Regions from separate parts of the Flavobacterium sp. DG1-102-2 genome, predicted to be linked through region 2. Evidence: riboswitches for the same ligand, from Rfam matches in the RefSeq annotation. Region 2 holds a riboswitch; the other holds the start of a gene.
The links. A riboswitch is a leader RNA that binds a small molecule or an ion and turns the genes downstream of it on or off. The one in region 2 is predicted to bind thiamine pyrophosphate.
Positions count from the first base shown of each region.

Region 1 (9,283 bases), on a different contig from region 2:
GAGATGGCCTGGCATTTGTACATGCAGGCGGAACATTGGCCCGTAAAGAACTTATGGAGGGCGATGTACTTAAAGTTGATACAGGATGTATCGTGGGCTTTTCGCAAACCGTAGATTATGATGTAGAATTCATTGGCGGTATCAAGAATACTATTTTTGGTGGCGAGGGACTATTCTATGCAACACTTCGCGGGCCAGGAACAGTATATGTACAATCGCTGCCTTTCAGTAGGCTGGCCGGCAGGATATATGCTGCAGCGCCACAAGGCGGAGGTCAGCAAAGGGGAGAAGGAAGCATTTTAGGCGGACTTGGCAACCTGCTTGATGGCGATAACAGATTTTAATATTTTTTCAGATATACTGGAAAGGGCTTCGTGCCCTTTTTTGTTTTGTATATTTGGGTTGAAACTAACAGGTAGGGTAAACTCCGCTTGTATTGTTTCATACTCGGCATAACAATTGCTATTAGTTTTCGTTTTTAAACAGTAAAGAATAATATAGATGAAAATAAGAATATTGCTTTCGGCATCATTGTTCCTGATGCTTTTTTCGGTAAAGGGGCTGGCACAGGATAAAAACTGTGATGTTAAACAACTGCAGGCTGAAACCTATGATTTTGCACTTAAAAACCTCGATTCGATAAAGAAATACGTAAAAAGCAGCGAGATTACCGTGGCATTTGAAATGACAGAAACCGGGGTAGTAAAAAATATTGACTACTATCTTGCCTATGGTGCTAAAGAACAGAAAAAGGTAAAGGTGTGGAAAGGCCTTGAGGCTTTTGTGAAAGAAACATTTTCACGCTGCCCGGAATCTCATTTTTATAATGGACGTGAACAGGTGGTAAAGGCAGATTTTGCGATACCATTAGTTAAAGAAGATATTGCTAAGGCTAAAAAAAACCTTGAAGGATCAGATGGATATACCGCGCCTGGCACCGGACTTACAGATGTGCCTAAAAACAGTAAATATACCATCGAGGTTAAAAGCCTTACTGTAGGTAAAAAAACAAATGAGGCGCTTGTAAAAGACGGCACGCTTGACTATGACAGGTCTAAAATGATACGCCTCTCTGAAATATTTCATATAGCATTTGATGTTGTAAAACCGGATGGCAGCAAAACAACCTATGTAAAGTATAAACTGTATGAGCGCGTAGACAATAAAGGCAGGATAATTACATCTGAGCAATGGAGGCCTGTAGTCAATGGAAAGGTAAACCTTTCGGTTAAAGGTATCCGCGATACGCATCCCGGAGTACAGCATATTAAGGTAGGTGAGGAATTTGATTTTGATATCCTAGTCACTTTTAAAAAGTAATATAAAATATAAGTATAACAAAAAATCCCGATTACGCAGCAATCGGGATTTTTTTATATCTGCCTGCATGGGTTTAAAATACAATCGGTATCTTTGAGCTTTGGCTTTAGGGGTATTCTGAAAAGAATTGAGAGAGTCCCTTTGAACCTGATCCGGTTTACACCGGCGTAGGGAAAAGCGCAGGAAAACTATATATTTTCCTCAACTCCTTTTGGGAGGCTCTATTGCCATATTTTATTAAATTATAAAACAAAATATGAAAGAGTTTCTTTGGAATTCCGTCCTTTCCGTACGGAAAAATGCACCCCTTGTACATAATATTACCAACTATGTGGTTATGAATACCACAGCTAATGCGCTGCTTGCTGTTGGCGCTTCGCCCATTATGGCGCACGCCCATCCCGAAGTGGAGGATATGGTTAGCATCTGTGGCGCTTTAGTTATAAACATTGGTACGCTCGATGAATATTGGGTAGCCAGTATGCTCAAAGCTGCTGCCAAAGCCCATCAGCTTGGTAAACCCTGGGTTCTCGACCCGGTGGGTGCAGGAGCAACAGCCTACCGCAATGAAACTGTTGCTCAGCTATTAGCATACAAGCCTATTGTAATAAAGGGTAATGCATCTGAAATTATGGCGTTGGCCAAAGTTAGCCAGTCAGTAACAAAAGGCGTTGACAGTGTACATCAAAGTACAGAGGCAATAGATGCAGCCCGAATGCTTAACGAAACGATAGGAAGCGTTGTTTGTGTATCTGGCGCCACAGATGTTATTGTTTCAGGCGATAAAACAATCATGATACACAACGGGCATGCCATGATGCAGCAGGTTACAGGATTGGGATGCACGGCATCTGCACTCTCAGGAGCATTTGCGGCAATTGGAGAAGACAGGCTTCAAAGCACTGCTGCTGCTATGGCAATGCTAGGCATAGCTGGAGAAATGGCACAACGAAAATCAACAGGGCCGGGAAGCCTTCAGCTACATATTCTTGATATGCTGTATTCTCTTACCGAAGAAGAATTTAACGATACCCTTAAAATAGAATATCATGGCTAAGCCGTTCTTAAGCAGGCTTTACCTGGTTGTAAGTGAAGAGGCATGTGTAGGCAGGGATATTCTCTGGGTTATAAAACAGGCTATTAAAGGCGGTGTAGATATGGTACAGCTCAGGGAGAAATATTTAAATACCCATCAATTTACTGAAGTTGCTCTAAGACTTAAAGAAATGCTTGATGGTTATTCCGTACCACTTATCATTAACGATAATGTTGAGGTTGCCATACAATCAGGAGCATACGGAATTCATGTAGGTAACACTGATATGGCTCCGTTTAAGGTAAATAAATTATGGCCGCAATGCAATATGCTGGGCTATTCTGTTGAATATATTGAACAGCTTAATAACGAACAGGTTCAGTATGCCGATTATCTTGGGATAAGCCCTGTTTTTAGCACCCCTACAAAAACAGATACGGTAACCGAATGGGGGCTTGACGGCATCCGCCAAATACGAAACCTTACTGATAAATCTCTCGTGGCTATAGGTAATATGAACAGCAATAATGCTTTTGATATTATCAGTGCAGGTGCCGACTGTCTTGCTGTTGTATCGGCTATTTGTACTGCTAATAATCCTGCAAAAGCTGCCGAGGCGATAAGAAATCAAATTGAAAAAGCCTTATGAAAAAGATGTATACCTACCCATCGTTACTAACCGTTGCAGGTACCGATCCAACAGGCGGAGCGGGCATACAAGCCGACCTTAAAACCTTTGCGGCACTTGGTTGTTATGGCATGAGCGTTGTAACCGCACTGGTGGCACAAAATACCTGCGGCGTGCGCGAAATACACAGCATTCCTCCAGATTTTGTGAGGGCACAATTATTGGCTGTACTGGAAGATATAAGGCCTGATGCTATTAAAATTGGAATGGTACACAGTGTAGAGCTTGTCAACGTAATTGCAGATGTACTGAAAGAATATCAGGATATACCCGTGATTTTTGATCCCGTAATGATTTCCACCAGCGGGCACAGGCTTATTGAAAAGGATACTATCGAGGCCATTAAAACAAAGTTGTTTCCATTGGCAGCACTGATTACCCCAAACATGGATGAAGCATCGCTTTTAGCAGGGATGCAGGTAAAAACCCTTCAAGATATGCAAACTGCCACAGTGGCAATTATGGATATGAAACCCGGAGCCTTGCTTTTAAAAGGAGGCCACCTTCAATCTGATATCATTACATCTATTCTGGTTAACCAAGTGGGTTTTATAAAAACTTTTGAATCACAAAAAATAATAACCAATAACATGCATGGTTCTGGCTGTACATTATCTTCTGCCATAGCTTCATTTATGGCAAGGGGATACTCGCTGGAAGATGCTGTTGCCAATGCACAGGAGTATGTACACAACGCAATCCTATACGCTGCCGATGCAGTATGCGGAAAAGGCAACGGCCCGCTAAACCACTCGTATAACCCACAAAAAATGATTAAGAATGAAATGGTCTGAAAAAGCATGGGCAGCAGCCCTGCCCATATATAATGAAATTACTACAATGCCTTTTATTAAAGAGTTGGCGAATGGCACTCTGGATGTAGAAAAATTTAAATATTACCTTCAGCAGGATGCACACTACCTTGAATATTTTGCGAGAGCGCTGGCTATAATAGCTGCCAAAACTCGTGACGTGGACACCATGCTTGATTTTATACGGTTTTCTGAAGGGGCAATTGTAGTGGAGAGGCTTTGCATGACTCCTATTTTAAAGAGTATAATATTGACGTGAGAGCCGAAATGTCTCCTGCTTGCCATCATTATGTGCATTATCTTCAGAGTACAGTTTACACGGCAGATAATGCAGTAGGAATAGCGGCTGTATTGCCCTGTTTTTGGATTTACAAGAAAGTAGGCGATTATATTTTAAGCATACAAGACAAAAACGATAACAAATACCAAAACTGGATTGATACGTATGCAGGAGACGAGTTTGGGCTTTTGGTAGACCGTGCCATTGCAATTTGCGATGAAGCGGCTGAAAGCAGCACTAAAGGCCAGCAGGAATTAATGACCGAAGCTTTTATTGCTGCGAGCCGCCTGGAATATCTTTTTTGGGATAGCGCTTACAGGCTGGAGCAATGGAAGCAGTAAGGTTTTTGGTTTGAGTGTAAGGTGTTTGCTGTCAGATGTTTTGGTAAAATATTTTTCTTCTTTTTATAGTTTGGCACAGATTGTGCATTAATAATAATACCATAAAATAATAAGAAGAATTGAGTTAGTTAGTTAATAATAAAAAGGGCAGTAAAGCCCTTTTTGTTTTTCTATTCACTTGTAAATGTTGACATCGGCAGCCATGCACTATTAAAAACATCGGCCGTTGCTGTATTGCGCCATGCGTAGCGCACTTTTACGGGGTTCCTAACTTCTTTTGATGTTACTACAATGCTTTCCTTTTCTATTTTGGCTGAAGCCTGATAAAATCTGCCATCTCTACCCGCAACTTCAAATTGTGCAGAGGTCTTTCCTTTAAATCGAAGTCCTGCCGCATTGCTAAAATAAATCGTTAGCTTATTACCCTTTGTCGATACAGACTTATATAAAGGTCCGTTTACAATACCTTTATTTAGCGTATAAACATCACTTAAAACGAGATTTGCCAAACGTTCGCCTACAGGCCGCTTGTTGCGTGGGTGAATATCTTCTGTTGTACTTATATCGTTTATGGAAATCATTCCGGTTTTAGGTAACTGTGTGGTGACTTTGCGTTGGGCATCTCTTATTACAGCAGCGTGATAATCGCCACCATCATATTTATAGGGTGCTATTTGTACTAAGTAGAATGGAAAGTCATCTTTCCATTCGGTACGCCACGCCTTAATAAGGCCCCCAAGTGTTTTATCGTACACATCAGAACCTACATTAGCTTCGCCCTGATACCATAATACTCCGGCAATCTTGTAACCCACAAAAGGATATATCATCGCATTATAGGTTCGCCCTGCTTCTACAGGGCTCCATGGCACCGGATCAACCTTGGCTGCTGCCTCTGCAATTACAGGATCTTTTTTTACGTACAGTTCAGGAATCCATACTTCGGCAGGTGAGCCGCCCCAGCTTGAATTTATTATACCAATCGGTATATTTTTTAATTCCTTTTGAAGGCGTTCTGCAAAGAAATAACCAATAGCGCTAAAATATTTCATTGTTTGTGGAGTGCATGCACTCCAATTGCCAGGTACATTCATCTGGGGATAATGAGACGAAAGTTTAGGTGCAGTAAAAAACCTGATGTTAGGATAGTTTGCCTTTGCTATTTCTTCTTCGGCGTTGTCTATGCCCTGGCTCGCTGTCCACTCCATATTAGACTGGCCCGAGCAAAACCATACTTCGCCCGACATTACATTTTTTATAGTCAGTTCGTTATACCCTTTAAAGTTTATGATGAATGGCCCTCCTGCATCGGGCGTCTTTATAAGCACTTCCCAGTAGGCATCTACAGTGGGCTTGGCTTTATACTCCTGCGTTGTCCACGACGGTTTTATGGTAATATCTTCAAAGGGGCTGGCCCAACCCCAAATTTTTACTTCGCTGTTTCGCTGCAATACCATATTATCTGATATAAAATTTGGAAGCGATACGTTGGCAAAAGCCAAATTGCTAATTAAAAGCAATATGAATATTGAACAGATCTTTTTCATTTATAATGATGTAAGCGGTAAATATATAATCTTTTAGTCAAATTGACTGTTAGTGTATTTTTTGTTTTTTTAGAAGCAATGGAAAGCAGGCGAAAAATAATAATTTGGGTTTTTAGATTCTAATAGTATCCTGTCAAACTCACATACCTTGATTATGCTTAACCTGCCTTTAACAATAACTCTCAAATTAAGGTTAATTGTTGTAAAACAATAGGTTATGTTCTATGTGGGTGGTATCTTTAAAATAAACAATCTAAAACAACAATTATGAAAAAGTTATTTTTAACGCTGGGAGCCGTATTGGTTTTTGGTATTGCTTCAGCACAAACAGATACAGCACGTACTAAAGTTAATAACAAGACTACGCAGACACAAAGAAGGGCTACAGATACCCGTACGTCAGATCAAAAAAGGGTAGATGCCCAAAAGAATATTAATGACTTGGAGAAAAATACGAACAGGATTAGCACACCAGCGACTCCCCAGCCATCAATTAATACTAACTCGTCTGCAACGCCACAGTTAACGCCCCCTGTGTCGCCCCCGCCGCCAGGAGCGCCGGTAAATCCCGGAGCACCGGTGCCGGCAACACCCACAACACCAGTAAATCCTGGTACACCCGTTCCTACAACACCAAGACAATAATCGCGAAAGCTCCTTACATTGTAAGGAGCTTTTTTTTAAGCTCTAACGTAGTGTTAAAAGAAGTGCGGATGAGCATATCATTTCTTATTTTTAGTACTCAAATCAATTATTAGCTAAGCCTTATGAAAAAGACTTCCTATATGACCAAACCGGAAAAGAAACAAAGTAATGTAACCGATCTTGAACGGATCATATCTGTGCTTGGGGGTGCCTATCTGCTATATGATGCATTAAAAAAAGGAAAGCGAAGCATACCGGAGATAGGAGCTGCCGGTTATATGATTTACAGGGGCGTTAGCGGTTACTGTTTTGCAGGAGACGTAAGCAAGAAGCTTTTCAGTAAGCCTGAGAAACCTAAAGGCTCAAATATAAATATCCATGTAAGGATGGTGGTAGACCGTCCTGCAAATGAAATATATAATTTCTGGAGGCATCTGGGTAATCTTCCATTGTTTATGGAGCATCTTGAAGGCGTGACAGTACTGGGCGATACGCTTTCTGAATGGAAAGCTAAACTGCCGGGTGGAGTGGGCTCTGTAACCTGGAAAGCAGAAATAGTATATGACGAGCCGTTCAGATATATAGGCTGGACATCGCTGCCTGGATCGGTAATTAAAAATTCAGGTAAGGTAACTTTTAAGGATGCGGGAGAATTAGGTACGCTGGTTCATGTTGTCTTTTCTTATGAAGCGCCGTTTGGAGCAGCAGGTGAGGAGATAGCAAGACTTATTAATCCTGTATTTGAAAAAGCCATCCGTAAGGATATATTGGCATTTAAACGCTATATGGAAACAGGTACACCGCAGAAACTGCAGCAGGAAACGGTTACGATATATTCGTAATCACTATTTGCTCCACGATATTTTTTTAATATAATCTTCGGCCTGCAAGCTGTCTACAATATCAAGAAGACGGCTGCTGGCCGATTTTTGTAATGTAACATCTATAACAAGTTCTTTTTTGCGCCTTTCGATAGAAAAGTTGGCAAAATCAAGATCCTTATCCTCTAACAAGCGGTTGATTATTTTTCGTGGATTAACGTCGCCTTTTGCATGTATAGCCAGCGATTTTTGATGGAATTTATTGGAAATCCTTTTTTGGATAGGGTGAAGTCCCCATAAGATAATAATAGAAAAAACGGTAGCAGCGCTCGCTGCAAAGTACATTCCGCCACCTGTAGCCATTCCTATTCCTGAAACGGTCCATAAGCCGGAAGCAGTTGTAAGCCCCAATACCGTAGCAGGTTTCCTGAAAAGTATTGTTCCTGCTCCGATAAAGCCTATCCCGCTTACAATTTGTGCCGCCACACGCGATGGATCGAGTTCTGCGTAATCCCTGCCCACAATATCATTGAATCCGAAGGAAGATACTAGCATAATTAGTGCTGAACCCATGCATACCATCATGTGGGTTCTCATGCCTGCAGCCCAATCTTTGCGCTCACGCTCCAATCCTATAGCCGCCCCAAAAAGAGCTGCCAATACTAAGCGGAGTGATATTTCGGTCCACGGTAAATCCATTATAAAAAAATGTAGGTTTACATAGCATCAATATAGCCGCAGAGCAGTTCTCCTGTGCGGCTTACGGTTTGTTTAATAATTTCTTCCGGGCTGCCCTCAAATACTTCGCGGTGAGCACAGTATTTATTATCAGGCAATTTTATATGGATAAACATAGTGCCAACAGGCTTTTCAGGTGTCTCGCTTCCACCTGTTGAGGTAAGCCCTGTTACAGCAATGGCAATATCACATTTAAAATACCTGTTCAGCCTTTCAGCCAGTAATCGTGTAACTTCCGCTGATTCCGGCGAAAATTCGTCAATCACATTTTTTGGGATAGCAAAAAGTTCTTCTTTAGTACTTACGTCATAGCACACAATGCCTCCTAAAAATATTTCACCAGATTCAGGGACCAAAGCAAATTCAGATGCCAGCCATCCTGCCGTAGCGCTTTCCGCTACAGCTATTTTAAGTTTTTTCTCAGCGATACGGCTGCTGCACAATGTGATTTTTTCTGAAGCCATATATAAGTGAGCTAAAAGTTAATCTGTAGAAAATTCTCCAGCATCATAGCCTTCCGGCTCGCCGGGACTGAATTTTTCGGTATCCTGCTGTTTTCCCGATTCTTTTTCCTTTGCCGGGTTTTCCTTAGTATTCTTCTCCTTATCAGCCTCTTTGGTTTTATCTGCTGTCATAAATTTGAGTTTATGCAGCTGACATGGCTTTTTCTACTGCTGCTGTAGCACTAACATTATTGTTAGACAATGATGTGTCTGCCGTATTATTTGCTGTATTGGCAAGATCTGATAAATTAATACTTGTGCCAAAGAATGATTTGCTTATAGACTCTCTAACTGCTTTCATAATTATATTTAATTTGCTTTTTGTGCTTCTCTTGTTGTTACCCTTGAATTGTTACCGGTGCTTCCCGTGCCTGTACCAGATCCTGTACCTGCATCGCCGCTGCTGCGTATTGGTTTTCCGTCTTTGCCAACGGCGCTTTTAGCATCGCTGTTTTCAACCATATCAGTTATTGCCTGCTGCCTTGCTTCTTCTTTTTTAGTGTTATTAGCAGTAGAAGCAGAGGTCGAAGTGTTTCCGGCGAGTGTAGTTGT
Region 1 is NZ_JAWLIK010000006.1:15,977-25,259, reverse strand. It holds gene R1T16_RS10145 (TIGR00266 family protein) at 1-344, shown strand, start outside; gene R1T16_RS10140 (hypothetical protein) at 502-1,320, shown strand; TPP riboswitch at 1,419-1,511, shown strand; gene thiM (hydroxyethylthiazole kinase) at 1,577-2,377, shown strand; gene thiE (thiamine phosphate synthase) at 2,370-3,005, shown strand; gene thiD (bifunctional hydroxymethylpyrimidine kinase/phosphomethylpyrimidine kinase) at 3,002-3,838, shown strand; gene R1T16_RS10120 (hypothetical protein) at 3,825-4,115, shown strand; gene R1T16_RS10115 (hypothetical protein) at 4,112-4,477, shown strand; gene R1T16_RS10110 (sialate O-acetylesterase) at 4,648-6,024, opposite strand; gene R1T16_RS10105 (hypothetical protein) at 6,292-6,669, shown strand; gene R1T16_RS10100 (SRPBCC family protein) at 6,792-7,511, shown strand; gene R1T16_RS10095 (MgtC/SapB family protein) at 7,515-8,189, opposite strand; gene R1T16_RS10090 (CinA family protein) at 8,207-8,692, opposite strand; gene R1T16_RS10085 (hypothetical protein) at 8,711-8,863, opposite strand; gene R1T16_RS10080 (hypothetical protein) at 8,874-9,032, opposite strand; gene R1T16_RS10075 (hypothetical protein) at 9,041-9,283, opposite strand, start outside.
Region 1: another riboswitch for thiamine pyrophosphate. It lies ahead of thiM (hydroxyethylthiazole kinase); the one in region 2 lies ahead of R1T16_RS11260 (TonB-dependent receptor).

Region 2 (9,283 bases):
TTTGCCAAGAAGGCCTTTCCCGATAGGAGAGGTAACAGAAATTTTTCCGGTTTTAAGGTCGGCTTCGCTTTCAGCAACAAGTGTATAAGTCATTTCCATGCCGTTAGCCTGGTTCTTTATTTTCACGGTGCTAAGCACAAGTGCTTTTGTAAGATCAAGCTGCGACTCGTCTATAAGGCGGGCGTTAGAAACAAGCTCTTCCATTTTAGAAATTTTAAGCTCAAGCAGTCCCTGAGCTTCTTTTGCAGCATCGTACTCTGCATTTTCAGATAGATCTCCTTTATCCCTTGCTTCGGCTATAGCAGCAGATGCCTTTGGCCTTTCAATGCTTTTTAGCTGGTCAAGCTCATCTCTCAGCTTTTTTAATCCTTCTGCGGTGTAGTAAGATACTGTACTCATAACTTCGTCGTTTATATAAATAGAAAAAATCCCATCAGGACGGGATTTCTATCTGTAAAGATAATATATTTTTAGTATTTCAATTTTTATTATATGCTATAGCATAGGTCAAAGTTAATTAAATTAAATTTGTTTCATAATTATAACGCCTAAATTTTATCAAGATGAAAAAATATATTTTACTGCTGCTTATTGTTCCCTTTTTGGTTAACTGCAGTAAAGATGACTATAACTACACTAATAAATTCCTGCCTAACTACAGCTTTTCTATAGATATAGACATGACACTGCCGTTATACAACCAGCTCCAGTTCCCGTCTAACCCCGTGCGCATCAACCAGGCGGGTATAGGTATTAATGGTGTAATCGTGATGAATACAGGCAGTGGTTATACTGCTTATGAGGCCACGTGCCCTAACCAGGCCATGTCATCGTGTTCTGTGCTTACTCTTAACGGTATATTAGTAAAATGCCCGTGCGATGGCGTAGAGTACAGCCTGTTTACGGGGCTTGCCACTTCAGCGGTACAATATCCGCTAAAGCCTTACAGGGTGTCTCTTATTGGTTCTAATATTATCAGGGTTTCTAATTAATGCCCGTAATAAGACTGCAAACGGTTGTTAATGCACCTATAGATGTGGTGTTTGATCTTTCAAGAAGTATAGATCTTCATACAATTTCCACCGCCCACACCAATGAGCAGGCTGTTGCGGGAAAGACAACAGGGCTTATAGGTATGGGCGAAAGCGTTACCTGGAAAGCGAGGCATTTTGGGGTAACCCAACTGCTTTCATCAAAAATAACCGCTTTCAGCAGGCCGAATTCATTTACTGATGAAATGGTTTCGGGTGCTTTTAAGCGCTTTAAGCACGATCATAAATTTTCAGAGGAAAATGGCATCGTGCTTATGACCGATATTTTCGATTATACCAGTCCCTATGGTATCTTTGGGCGTATAGCCGATTATCTTTTCCTCAAAAGATATATGACCGAACTGCTTACAGAAAGGAACAGGATCGTTAAGGCATTCGCTGAAGATAACAGCAAGCATACCGGACTATTATAGGATATTCCAAAGAGCTAAGAGTTTAAAAATACCTTAGTCTATTTTCGCGGTTTGCTACCCATGTAAAATACCAGCTGCCCGCCATCTGTAATTTCTTTATGGGTAATGTAGGTTCTGTCAAGCGGTTTTCCGTTAAGTGCCATTTTAATGATATATACATTTTTAGCCGACTGGTTCTTTGCCGTAATGGTAAATGTTTTTCCGTTTTCCAGGTTAAGCACCGCCTCTTTTACTTTTGGCGACCCAATGGCATACTTGTCACTACCCGGCGCCACAGGATAAAACCCAAGGCTGCTGAAAATGTACCAGGCACTCATTTGTCCCGTATCGTCATTACCGCCCAAGCCATCAGGTTTTGGTTTGTACATGGCGTCAAGTATCATGCGCACCCTTTGCTGTGTTTTTTCAGGGTGGCCGGTCCAGTTGTAAAGATAAGCCACATGGTGTGAAGGCTCGTTACCGTGTACATAGTTGCCTATGATACCGTCTCTGGTAATATCTTCGGTATTTTCAAAGTATTTATCCGGCAGGGTCATGGTGAACAGTGAATCAAGATGCTGGGTGAATTTTTCTTTTCCGCCATTCATCTTAACAAGTTCTTCAGGATAGTGAGGAACATACAAACTATAATTCCATGCGTTGCCCTCTATAAAGCCCTGTCCGTGGGTATCAAGCGGATCGAACTCCTTTTTAAAAGTGCCGTCATCAAGCTTAGGTCTCATAAAACCTGATTTTGAATCAAATACATTTTTATAATGCTGCGAGCGTTTAGTGTATTCAGCTACGGCCGATTGGTTACCCAGTTTTTTAGCTATTTGTGCAATGCACCAGTCGTCATACGCATATTCTAAAGTTTTAGAAACTGATGCTCCATTTTTATCTTCCGGCACATAGCCTTTGTTGATGTAGTAATCAATTCCGTCAAAATATTTCAGGTTTGAGGAATTAATGCAGGCTTCCAATGCTTTTTTGGTGTCAAAATTGTCATTGCCTTTTGCAATGGCATCGGCAATTACCGATACGGAGTGATACCCTATCATACACCAGTTCTCATTGGCATAATGCGACCACACCGGCAGCATCTTGTGTACGCTCTGTTCATAATGTGCCAGCATGCTTTTTATCATATCTGTATTGCGCTTCGGCTGAACGATATTAAACAGCGGATGCAGCGCGCGATATGTATCCCAAAGTGAGAAAGTAGTGTAATTGGTAAAGCCATCTGCATTATGAATGTTCTGATCAAGGCCTTTGTAACTGCCATCGGCATCCATGTAAACGGTAGGATTTATAAACGCATGGTACATGGCGGTATAAAAGTTTACCTTGTCATCTTCGGTCAGGGTTTCAACTTTAATTTTATTGAGTTCCTTTTCCCAAAGCTGTTCGCCTTCTTTTCTGGTCTTGTCAAAATCCCAATGTGGAATCTCGGCTTTAATATTGGCTAGTGCCCCTGCGGTACTTACAGGAGACAATGCCATTTTTATCATTACCTGTTCGCCTGCTTTTACATCAAAGTCAAAATACATCCTCAGGTTTTTGCCTGCCGCCTCCGGAAAGTTTTTGCTTTCGTCAAACTTGCGCCAAAAGCCTTTGTAAATATTGTTCTCATCATATTTACGTGTGCCATATTGCTTTATGGGTTTAGAGAACGACATGGCAAAGTAAACAGTTCGTGTCCTTGCCCATCCATTAGTCTGTCGGTAACCGGTTATGAGCGTATCGTTCTCAATGCGCACAAACGTCCATACGTTTTTTTCGTTATGGTTGTAAATGCCGTGCATCAGGTCAAAAATAATATGGGCCTCGTTAGCTTTAGGAAAAGTATAGCGATGGAAACCTACGCGCTGGCTTGTTGTCAGCTCGGCAATGATGTTATTGTCATCCAGTTTTACTTTGTAGTAATTGGCCTGTGCCGTTTCATTAGCATGAGAAAATGCAGAGCGGTAGCCTGACAGCGGTTTGTCTGCCGTTCCGGGATTCAACTGCAATTTGCCTGTCGTGGGCATGATAAGAAAATCGCCCAGGTCGCTGTGGCCTGTTCCGCTAAAATGGGTATGGCTAAAGCCTACAATTGTTTTGTCTTCATATTGGTAGCCGGAACAGTATTCATACACTTTACCGTTGTATTTTTTATTGAGCTCATACGAAATCGTATCGGTATCGGGACTTAACTGCACCGATCCAAAAGGTACTGTTGCACCCAGATAGGTGTGCCCCATGCGCTGCGTGCCAATAATAGGGTTTATGTATTGATAGTTTTTCTTTTCTGGTTTTTGGGCTAACGCCATTACCGAAAGCAGTAGGAAAGTGAAGACAAATTTTAATTTCATGACTGATAGTTGTAGGGTAAAAGTAATTATTTTACCTAAAAGTTAGTGAAATAAAAAAAGCGGAAACCAAAGGCTTCCGCTTAATATAAAGCAATTTTTTAGGTGGATTTTTAAAATTTAAGCGTAGCGCCCACAAGAAAGTTAATGCCTGCCTGCGGATAATAGTATGGATCGCCATACATCGCCCCGTTAGAAACATATTCTTTGTCAAAGATGTTATTTACCAATCCGTTAAATACTATCGATTTGAACACCTTGTTAATGTTCCACTCATAGCTGATGTTCAGGTCGCTGGTAAAATAGCTTTTTAGTTTAGCGCTTGGTGTTTCGTAGTTATCCATAAACTGCTCACCCACGTATTTAGATAAAAACGCTATCTGAAAACCTTTTACAGGTACATAAATAAGCTGGTTGCCTGCTATCACACTTGGTGAGAAAGCAATTTCCGTATCGCCAAGGTTTTGCGTGCCCGCTTCTGTTTCTATATTGAAATCAACGTTTTTGTTGTCGCTCACGGCAATGTTAGGCCTTAGTATCCATTTGTCGGTAAGTACAAGCGTTGCATCGGCTTCTATACCCATACGGTAACTGTCGCCGCTATTTGTATAAATGTAACCGCCCACATCGTTAAGCTGTCCTGTAAGTACCAGCTGGTCTTTGTACCTCATATAATAACCGTTAATGTTTACAGTGCTTTGCCCCGATTTAAATCGCCAGCCTAACTCAAAATCGTTAAGGCTTTCCGGTTTAGAGCTTCCGTTCTCATAATCGCTGCGGCGTGGCTCTTTGTTAGCGCGGGCATAAGAGAAGTAAATGTTATTCTTGTCGTTTACAGTATAAGTAAGACCTGCTTTAGGATTAAAGAAGTTAAAGGTGTCGTTTACCGGCTGCGGTGTATCATTGCTTTCAAGAACGTTGCTCGCTTCATACTCCACATGGCGCACCTGCAGGTCTCCAAAAAGGTTCAGTTTGCTTGTTATCTGGTAGTTTGCCTTTGCATAGATGTTTGAATCCTGCTTATCGGCATCATTGTCATAATACCTGTCGCCAGGACGTACACTGGCCGAATACTGTGCCCATATCACGTTGCCGTAATGTGCACCTTTGTATTTGTTCCACGCACCGCCCATAACGATATTTAATTTATCGTCTTTATAATTTGCAGATAGTGTATAACCATAAAAATCGTTGTCAAGCCATTTTTGGGTGATCAGGTCGGCTGCGGTAATTTCTGTACCTTCTATCGTTACAGGCAGTAATCCGTATTTAGCAAACCCTGCATCATCGCGGTAGTTCTCATAATAACCTTTACCACGCGTGTAGTGCAACGCGGCGTTCGTACTCCATCGGTCGCTCCACCTTTCATTCCAGTGCAGCTGGTAGTTATCCTGCTGGTAATTGTCGGTTTCGTTATTGTAAAAACGGGTATCGCCATTTTCATCAGTATACATTCCTGACGGATTAAAACGCCTGTTGCTAACCAGTGTAGCAGCATCAATACCATTCCATGCCTGGTATGTTTTTTCTTTTCCGCCAAAGACCAATGCCTTAATAAGGGTAGTATTACCTACATAGGTTCCCTGAAGGAAGTACGACTTAAGGTCAGACGACGCCCTGTCGATATATCCGTCTGAAGCAAGGCTTGAAAGACGCCCTGCAATCTCAAACTTATCGTTCATAAGCCCGGTGCTGAATTTTACCGTGTGCTTTCTTGACCCGTAGCTGCCAAAAGAATTAGATATCTCACCACTCGAATCGTTTTTATAGGTATCAGTAAGAACATTAAGGCTGGCGCCAAAAGCACCTGCACCATTGGTAGACGTACCAACGCCGCGCTGAAGCTGAATGCTTTCGGCAGATGATGCAAAATCGGGCATATTAACCCAGAATGACCCATGCGATTCGGCATCGTTAAATGGAATTCCGTTCAGGGTCACGTTAACACGTGTAGCGTCGGCACCCCTTACACGTATGCCGGTGTAGCCAAATCCGTTACCGGCATCGGTAGTTGTTACGACAGACGGCAGGTAGTTAAGAAGTACAGGAATATCCTGGCCCAGGTTACGCGGGGCAAGCTCTGCTTTGGTTACGTTGGTAAAAGTTACAGGAGTGTTGCTGTTGGCACGTACCGCCTGTACCAATACTTCGTCCAGTTTATTGACTGAATCTTTTACTACAGGCTGCTGTGCATAGGCAAAGCCTCCAAGGCCGAGAATTAATAAAGGAAGTTTTTTAAAAGCTTTACAGCTTTCAGGAAAAATGAATAAAGTTTTCATTCGTAAAATATTTACGAATAAAAGGGGCAATTATTCTACTGTTAGTTAAAAAATGATTGTTTGGCATAGGTAAGGCGTGCACTCCGTTCCGTTTGCCTGTTCCCTTGGCAGCATTACCTGCCCAGGTTCTTTGGGTATAATCTCAGCTCGTTATTTAGAGCACCCCTTTGAGACGGGGCAAAAGTACAAAAAGTATTGAGATATTAGTATTGAGATTTTGAAATTAACTGTATAAATGTGTACTTAGGTCTCATGTCTAAAATCTCAATACTCAAATTAAAAATCCGGCCTTCTCCTCGATTGTTTTTTCTCGGCCTGCCTGCGTTTTCCTTCTATGCGTTTCTTGATCACCGACCGTGGAATGCGCGTAGGTTTCCTTGGCTTTTCCTCTTTCAGTGCAGCGTCCATTACAGTGATGAACCGTTTGGTAACAATATCTTTGTTGCGTAACTGGCTGCGGTCTTCGTCACATTGAAGGATGAGTATGCCATCGTTTGTTAAACGCGGGGCAAGCCTTGTTTCTGCAAGCAGTTTTTCTTCGTCGGTAAGCGCGTTGCTTGCCATAAGGTTAAAGCTCAGCACGACTTTAGACGAAACTTTATTTACGTTTTGTCCGCCGGCACCGCTGCTTCTTACCGCTTTATAATCTAATTCCTGTAGTATTTGTCCTGTATTCATTGTGTTACCAGGGCTGGTGCGCCGGTTTTAAGAGGTCGTTTACCGTTTTAACGGGGTTAAAGGTATCAAGGGGAACTTCTGCAAAAATGGTTATCCATCCCGCCATAGAGCCGTTCCATAAGCCGGGAAGCTCATACGATTTTACTTCTTTGCCTAGCCTGTTCTTATGCACTATAAAGCCCGATGCAGTATCTACAAATTCGTTAAGGTTAAAAAACTCTCCTTTGTAGTTCTTTATACCACATACAAGGTCTACCGGGTTGAAATGAGAGGCGTTGGCAAAAATAGCTTTTTGCGATCTGCTGTCAAGGTCTATCTGAGAGCTTTCTACAATTTGCAGCGAAAGATTTCCTTTATCGCACTCAATCCAGAAAGGCCCTCCGCCTGGCTCACCTTCATTTTTAACCATTCCGCATACGCGGATAGGCTTATTAAGCAGCTCTTTTACATATTCTTTTTTATGTTCAGGAGTATATTTATTGATAACCTGCGGAATATGCAGCGAAAGCTTATTTTGTGCAAATGCCAGTACTTTATTTATATCATCGTCACTGAGCTCATTGTTGTCTATGAGGTTAAGATACCTGAAGATTTCATTTTGAAGTTCTATTAATATACCTGCAAGCGCCTTTTTATAAAGGGCAATCGTTTGCAAATTATTGTGGCCTACGTTATCTATGTTTTTGATGAAAACAATGTCTGCATCCAGTTTACCCAGATTTTCAATCAGTGCACCATGTCCCCCAGGCCTGAAAAGCAAACGTCCGTCAATGTCCCGAAACGGCGTATTGTCTATGTTTACAGCGAGTGTATCGGTGTTTTTGTGCTGGTACGAAAAGCTAAAGTTTATTTTTGTCTGCGCATCTGCTTCTACTTCATCAATAACCTCCCTTATGCTGTCAAGAAACCCGTCAAGGTGGTCTTCAGAAATTGTAAATTCGATGTTTGCATTGCCCTGAGATGCTGCATATTCTACACTTTCTTTTAAGTGCTCGTATATTGGGGTGGCTATAAAATTGCCGTAGTGGTGAAAAGGCAGTATGCCTTTAGGTTTATTGGCAAAATCAAAAGCATTGCTGCTCAGCATGGTGTTTATAAAGGCAAGTATTTTTTTGTCTTTAGGCAGTGCAGTAAAGCCTTCATCCAGCTTTAAAGAGTCCATAACCTGTTTATAGAACGGAAATTTTTCAAGTCCCACCATAAATACAGAAAGGTCAGAATCTTTTTTACGGTTTCTGTAAGCGTTTATCGTTTCTTTATCGGGATTAAAATCGCCTACAAATTCATTAAGAAATTTAAACATCCTCGTAGCAGCACCAGATGCCGGTACAAATTTGGTAAGCTTAAGGCTGTCTTTTTTGCTGTCAAAGATTGCGGCATACTCTGAAGCTTTCTCTTCAGGGAGTTTAAAGATGCCATCGCCTATAAGCGCAGGTTTCTTTAAAGTCGCCTTTGTTATGCCATTCTTAAAAATATGCAGCTGGTGTTGTATGGTTTCAATTGCAATGCCGCGGTTATTAATGTCGGCAAAATCAGCGGCAGAGAATCCCATTGCCAGTGCTTTTTCAAGCTCGGTAAGGGTCTCCTTTGCGATTGCTGTAAATTCTGCCGGTGATGAGTTGATCATTATATTTGGCTGGTGGTTGTTGGTTAGTCTTTGGCTTAGTTTTTTTATAGATGCATCTTCGGTGCCATTGGTTGCGTTAAGAATTAAAAATAACTGTGCGGCCCTGTCATTTTCATTTAGGGCTTTGTCAATGCTTATAATGCGAAGCGTATAATCAAATATGCTGCTTTTATCTCCGGGAACAAAGTTTTTTAACTCTTCTGCAACAGTCCTGCCATTCAGTCCATTGCCGTAGATGGTAATGTTTACGCTTGTTTTTCGCTTAGTAATGTTTTCTTCCATGACATGTAGCCAAAAATGGCAATTACAGTTAAAATTACATTCAGCAGGCTGGTAAGGGTGTATCCTTTTATAAAGAACAGTGGTATTGCTATGATATCTCCAACAATCAAAAACAGCCAGTTTTCAATTTTTCGTTTGGCCATAAGCCACATCCCTACAAAGAAGAGGCCTGTAATAAAGGTATCTATATAAGACAGCCTGCTGGTAAATTTATCAAAATAAATATAAACCGCCGAAATCCCAATTACAGATAATGTAAATATAATGACAGACTTCACCCTGTCGTCAGCATTCATTGCAGATATTTTTAATACATCATGGTTGGTACTGTCTTTTTTGCTCCAAAGCGTCCAGCCGTAAATACTCATGTAAAAGTAATAGGCGTTAATAATCATTTCGCCATACAGGTTCCATTGCAAGAGGAGGTAAACAAAGATGCCTGTGCTTATAAGCCCGGTAGGGTATACCAATACATTGTTTTTCCAGGAGTATATAACACTGAATACGGCAAAAATGGTCGCTATGGCTTCAAGTGTAATATGAAGCGTGCTGTAATCTTTGTACTGGGCAAAGAGAAAATCAAAAATTTCGCCCATTATATAAGCGTTTTGCTGCCCAGGCA
Region 2 is NZ_JAWLIK010000007.1:37,754-47,036, forward strand. It holds gene greA (transcription elongation factor GreA) at 1-399, opposite strand, end outside; gene R1T16_RS11245 (hypothetical protein) at 564-992, shown strand; gene R1T16_RS11250 (SRPBCC family protein) at 992-1,465, shown strand; gene R1T16_RS11255 (GH92 family glycosyl hydrolase) at 1,504-3,798, opposite strand; gene R1T16_RS11260 (TonB-dependent receptor) at 3,909-6,074, opposite strand; TPP riboswitch at 6,158-6,251, opposite strand; gene arfB (alternative ribosome rescue aminoacyl-tRNA hydrolase ArfB) at 6,351-6,752, opposite strand; gene R1T16_RS11270 (DUF4301 family protein) at 6,757-8,661, opposite strand; gene pnuC (nicotinamide riboside transporter PnuC) at 8,625-9,257, opposite strand; gene R1T16_RS11280 (4'-phosphopantetheinyl transferase family protein) at 9,257-9,283, opposite strand, start outside.